Regions from separate parts of the Paenibacillus sp. MAHUQ-45 genome, predicted to be linked through region 1. Evidence: riboswitches for the same ligand, from Rfam matches in the RefSeq annotation. Region 1 holds a riboswitch; the other holds the start of a gene.

Region 1 (3,150 bases):
ATGTTTACTCCTTCTCGTAAACACAAAAAGAAGAGGATTCGCTCCCCTTCTTTTTGGCTAAAGAATGTATAAGTGATGAGCGGTAGCTCTGCGATCATTTCATGAGCACAAGTTATTCTTAACTGCTACCCTCACTATAGCTGATTCAATGCAATTTTGCAAAAGCTCAAACTTAGTTAAGCTCCGGTTTTACAGGTCCAATCACATACACTGTACGCGACTTACGTCCGAAATTACGGGCATGGCTCAGTGAATCGTAGTAGACGTCCACCTTATTGCCTTTGATAGCGCCACCAGTATCTTCTGCACGGCGGAAGCCCAGGCCTTCGATATACACCCACCAACCGATCGGAATTACACTAGGGTCCACTGCAATCGTACGTCCTTCCGTTACGCGTGTGCCGGAGGCGGTACGGGTTCCAATACCGGGTTCTTCCGAAGAGTAAGCGGTCATCGACATGTTCTTAATTAATTTCTTGTATTCAAAATTGACACCTGATTTAGTGACGGTGTTGGTGCTCTTGGCACTGGTTTTAGTTGAAATAGAAGCATTGGCAGCTTTGGAATTAGCTGTTTTGGAAGTTGTTGTTGTTTGGGCCACTGTAACAGGTTTTGGGAGAGGCTTTGTGCCAACGGCGATAATCTTGTCTTTGGTCACCGTCTGTACTTCCTTCCCAACCATACGCATGGAAGCCAGTTCACCATCTTGATAGATCTTTTCGATGTGCTGGATCATGACGCCTGGTGCGCCCGCCTGTGCCACTCTGACTGTTCCCTTGGTAAGGGAGGGGTCTGCCGTCTTAATAACTCGATATGGCAAGTTCGTTGTCCGCTGTACAGTTTGTTTGTTGATGCGAACAATCTTGATATCCATATTGGCAGAGATGGTGGTATCTAGCGAAGGGAAAATCTTATCATGGCCTTCGAGGGCAATACCCAGCTTCTTGATGGCCTGACCGATTGTTTTCTCGGTCGTATAAAAAATCTTTTTTGCACCATCCGCAGTAAGGCTGAATGGCTGTGCACGGTTAATCACGACACGGTCGCCGTCTTTTATTTCATCACTAAGGCCTATAGATAGTTGATCATGCGGCTGCAGCGAAATTTGCTCTTTTGCTAGTGCATCACTGAGAATCGCTTCACGCGTTTCCAGAGACTGAATTTTCCCGTCTATTACTAAAGTGATCTGCTTGCTGCTTTGACCGTGTACGTACAGCAGAATGATCAGCGTGATCAAAATCGATAACACGCCGGCAAGTGAAAGTACGCGAAAATTCACTTGTTCCCACCGTAAAGCGTAAGACCTGCTGGATGATTGCGAATCATGGGATACTTCTGGTTGGAATACGCCCACTCTCTCCATCCTCCTTACATAGCCCCGTCGTCAGCTGTATACCAAGATGTCTGTAATCATTCGGACGAAACTATTCGAGATTGTCACAGGACACGCTATTTGCAATACCTTTGCGTCTCCTGCTCATGGATCGCCTGCCCGGCATAGTGCTCCCCCCACATCTGTTATATAACAGTATGCAGGGTACATTCGCATTATTCAAAATAAAAGAAGCCTAAAAAGAGTTCTATGAGGACTCTTTCGTGGCTTCTCCGATGTCAGAATACGCGGCTTATGCACGAGGTTTCCTCTCTTACTTTCGCCTACGGGGTTAGCTGTCGGGTTCGGACGAAAGAGAGACGCCCTATCTTGGGTCACCCGCTCACGGCGGTTGCCCTTAAATTCACCCCAAAGACCACGTAAAGAAATCAACTAGTGTCTGCGGCAATCTGAGCTGTACTTGATGTACTCTGCATGCGGCAAACAATATTGGTTCCCCCGTTCTCCATACAGAAGACTCAGCGAGACGATCCATGATAGCGTGAACTGTCACTATAACAACAGCTCACTGCACTGAAAAGATGATATCCTGTTTTGATGCATGTTGTAAAGGACGATTCAACCACGTTTACGCAAATATAAGGTTAAAATATTGTAATATTCGGTGGTTTTTTTGTTAAAAAAGTTTAATACATCGGCTATCCTCTATTTTTCACCGTGTTTTCTCCCGATTTCACTCAATGCCAAATCGTTCCAGCGCGTTCGCATACGTAATTTCAGCCAATTCCTCCCAAGTAATCCCTTTAATTTCTGCTGCAGCTTCTGCCACCAACTTGACATGAGCACTCTCATTTCGCTTCCCACGGAAGGGGTGTGGTGTCAGATATGGGGAGTCCGTCTCGATCAATAAACGGTCCAGCGGCGTCTGCGCCAGCACCTCTTTGGGAACCCTTGCATTCTTGAACGTTATCGGTCCTCCGAAGGATAAATGGAACCCCAAATCCAGGCACATTTTCGCTGTTTCCCAGCTACCCGAGAAGGAATGCATTACACCGCCAACCTCGTTAGCCTTCTCCTCGCGGAGAATTCGCACTACATCCTCATGGGCATCCCGATTATGAATACAGATAGGCATTTTCAGCTCACGGGCCAGTCCAATCTGCTTGCGGAAGACCTCGTGTTGCACGTCCTTAGGAGAGGTATCCCAGTAATAATCAAGGCCGATTTCACCAATGGCGACTACCTTCTTGTGACTGCACAGCGAGGCGATCCAATCCAGGTCTCCCTCTTTCATGTCGATGGCATCCACAGGATGCCATCCCACTGCTGCATAAATATAATCATACGCTTCCGCGAGCTGCATTGTGGTTGGAATCGTCTCCCGATTGAATCCGATATTGATCATTTTGCTTACACCGGCCTCCACCGCACGGGCAATCATCTGTTCGCGGTCCTCGTCGAATTGCGGAGCATCCAGATGGGTATGTGTGTCGAATAAGTACATGTACTGTTGTCCTCCCGGTCTTGATTTCTATATCTATCGATAACTATTCAGTCATTATTTGGCGAATATTTCAGCAATGGAATCAGGCAGTTTTGAAAGCGCCTTATTCAGCCTGTCTTGAGGAAAATACAGGTGATATCTTCCACGGTGAATACCGCTGATGGAACGTACAATATCAGAAACCTCCGAGATCTCTCGCAGCCGATCCTGCCGATCAAGCAGTAATATTTGGTTGCTGTCAAAACTGTCTCCCGGACGGAAAACGTCATATGGAAGATCTGTCGGAAAATCAATTTCCAGATCGTATTCGGGG
Region 2 (3,150 bases), on a different contig from region 1:
GCCGTCCATACAGGATGGCACATTCATCTCGACAATTTTATAATCCTTGGATATTTCGATATAATCCAGCAGATTGGGCGTCACCAACTGGTGGGCCACCCGAACTCCCATATCCCGCTCCGGGAAAATCACCCGGTCCACGCCCAGTTTGCTCAAGGCACGTCCATGAAGAATAGATATGGCCTTGGCGACCACCTGCTTAACGCCAAGCTCCTTCAACAGAATGGCAGTCAGAATACTGCGCTCCATATTATCGCCAATAGCTACAATCCCGCAGTCGAAATTCCTAACACCCAGTGAACGCAAAATCCCCTCGTCCGTGGCATCCGCCATCACCGCATGGGTGAGCTTGTCGCTCATTTCCTCCACCCGTTCTTCCAGATGGTCCACTCCGAGCACCTCATAGCCCATATCCATCAGCTCAAGCGCCAGACTTGAACCGAAACGTCCCAGCCCAATTACTACAAATTGCTGTGGTTTCATCTCCCGTTAACTCCTTATCCAATAATCATTTTGCCTTCCGGATATTGATACAATGGTTTACCTTGTTTTGGGCCGAGTGCATAGGCCAGCGTCAATAGTCCCAGCCTGCCGGCGAACATGGTGAGGCAGATGAGAATTTTGCCAACCAGCGACAGCTCCGGAGTCAACCCCATGCTCAGCCCCACGGTCGCGAAAGCCGATGTCGTCTCGAACAGAATCTCCAGAAAGTCCCGTTCCTCGGTCGTCGAGAGCACCATGGATACAGAGACAATCAGCAGCAGAGCGAGCAAAGTAATGGTCAGTGCTTTGAACACCCGCTCCTGCGCCAGCCGGTAACGGAAGAATACAATATCCTCACGCCCGCGCAGCATGGAGATTACAGCGCCGATCATGATCGTGAAGGTCGTTGTTTTGATCCCGCCCCCAGTAGAACCGGGAGAAGCACCGATGAACATCAGAATTACGATGAAAAATTGCGAAGCCTGGCGCAACCCGGAAATATCCAGCGTATTCGCCCCGGCCGTACGCGGTGTGACCGACTGGAAGAATGCAGCCAGTATTTTACCGCCAATATTCAAGGAGCCCATGCTCCGGGGATTCGTAAATTCAAACACAAAAATGACGAGCGTCCCTGCCAGTATCAGCGCTGCAGTTGTAGACAGTACCACCTTGCTATGCAGCGACAGCCTGCGCTTGCGCCGATAATCAATAAGATCAGCGAGTACGATAAACCCAAGGCCACCGGTGACAATCAGGAACATCACAATCAGATTCACTACAGGATCATTGACATAGCCCATCAGGCTGCGGTAATGCCCGAACAGGTCAAAACCTGCATTGTTGAACATGGAAATAGAATGGAATAGTCCAAAATAAATCGCCTTGCCGAGCGGCATATCAAACGCCCAGCGTATCGACAGCAGCAGCGCTGCGCTCCCCTCGATCATGAGTGAATAGATCAGCACCCGGCGGATGAGCCGTACGATCCCTTCCATTGAGCTCTGATTCATGGCCTCCTGCAGGATGAGCCGATCGCGCAGCGAGATTTTCCGCTTTAAGACCAAAGCAAAGAGTGTTGCCATCGTCATGAAGCCCAGGCCACCAACCTGAATCAGGATCATAATAACGGTCTGTCCGAAAAGGGAGAAATACGTGCCAGTGTCCACAACTGCTAGACCCGTAACACAGGTAGCGGAAGTTGCTGTAAACAGCGCATCTATAAAGTTCAATGAATGTCCACTCCGGCTGGCAGCCGGAAGCATCAGCAGCAGTGTGCCAATCAGGATAATCGCTGCAAAACCGAGCACCAGCGTCTGGGGTGGAGAAAGCTTAAAAATGGTGAAACGGTTCAACTTAGGGAATGGCGGGGCCAAATCCTCACCTCTCACTATATAAATTGACGGTGTATTCCGTTAGATGCCAAACAAAAAAAGCACTGGAACACCAATGCCTCTCCCCTTGGTCCCTGCAGTGTTCTGAAGCCTACGAGGTTAGCTGACGGATTCGGGCGACTGCAGACTGCCCTATTCGTTCCCGGAACGAAATTCACCCCTGAAGATTGGCAGGCAAACCTACGTCTGCTTGCGCCTTTCTCTTCTTATGGTTCCCCCGTTTTCAATTGAAATTCGGCTTATATCTAATTGCATTCAAATTATATACGTTCTGTCCTGACATCACAAAGACACTATTAAGTATATTTGGATAAAATAATGTCTTAAAGAGAGACCGCGAATGCAGGGGACCCAGTTCTCATTCCTTTTCCGTGACTTGCCTGTAATTGCATCGTTTTTCACGGTTTCAAGGATATATAGAACTTTTAATCCTTGAAATTGTATGGTGAGGAATGATACACTACACACAACAAGTGTATGACCCATACCCATACACATTTTTTTAGGGGGAAGACATGGAAGAATCTTTGGAGCTGCTACCGCAGCAATTTCATATCAATCCCTCGCGTCCCATTTATGAACAATTCGTCGAAGCCATCCGAGGCCGGATTGTTACCGGACTTATCCCACCTGGCTCGCGTCTGCCATCTGTGAGGGATTTGGCAGCCGATCGGAGCGTGAATCCGACTACAGCTGCAAGAACCTATCAGGAGCTGGAGCGGATGGGCCTGATCGTCACCTATCGTGGACAGGGTACCTTTGTTACGAGAGATGAGGTCATCATCGAGGAGGCCCGCAAAGATATGATCCTGGAGGCCGTGCGGCAATTTAAAGCTGTGGGTGCCAGCCTGGGGCTGACAGCAGAGCAGATGCTACAATTTGATAAGGAGGAATCTTGATGCGTACGAATAACGATATTTCATCACTGCCAGAATACCCGGCAGCCGTCCAATGTCAGAACCTAACGCTTCGCGTGAGGAAAAAGACACTTTTGGACGACGTAAGCTTTCATATTCCCCGGGGTAGTATCACGGGACTGCTTGGCCCCAACGGTGCGGGCAAGTCTACCTTATTACGCCTGATTACTGGACTCGCTGCACCAGACTCCGGCTCCGTGAAGATCTTCGGTGAACCTGCTGGGGTAGAGCGTCTAGGACAGTTATCCCTGTTGCCGGATCGCAGCAATCTGCCCGGCTGGCTGACCGTACAACGCTGGCTCCACTTTGCCGAAGGTATTTATCCCGATTGGGACAATGTGAAGGCAGAGCAGCTAATG

The links. Region 1 has a riboswitch for cyclic di-AMP ahead of AC3Y23_RS28245 (resuscitation-promoting factor). Riboswitches for the same ligand answer to the same signal wherever they lie in the genome.
Region 2: it holds a riboswitch for cyclic di-AMP, as region 1 does, so the genes downstream of both, AC3Y23_RS15155 (TrkH family potassium uptake protein) here and AC3Y23_RS28245 (resuscitation-promoting factor) in region 1, are expected to answer to the same signal.

The regions. Positions count from the first base shown of each region.
Region 1 covers NZ_JBYUPV010000022.1:48,005-51,154, forward strand. Annotated here, with positions in the region: gene AC3Y23_RS28245 (resuscitation-promoting factor) at 173-1,354, opposite strand; cyclic di-AMP (ydaO/yuaA leader) riboswitch at 1,639-1,867, opposite strand; gene AC3Y23_RS28250 (TatD family hydrolase) at 2,067-2,837, opposite strand; gene AC3Y23_RS28255 (HD domain-containing protein) at 2,892-3,150, opposite strand, start outside.
Region 2 covers NZ_JBYUPV010000006.1:149,576-152,725, reverse strand. Annotated here, with positions in the region: gene AC3Y23_RS15160 (potassium channel family protein) at 1-483, opposite strand, end outside; gene AC3Y23_RS15155 (TrkH family potassium uptake protein) at 498-1,835, opposite strand; cyclic di-AMP (ydaO/yuaA leader) riboswitch at 1,947-2,124, opposite strand; gene AC3Y23_RS15150 (GntR family transcriptional regulator) at 2,390-2,773, shown strand; gene AC3Y23_RS15145 (ABC transporter ATP-binding protein) at 2,773-3,150, shown strand, end outside.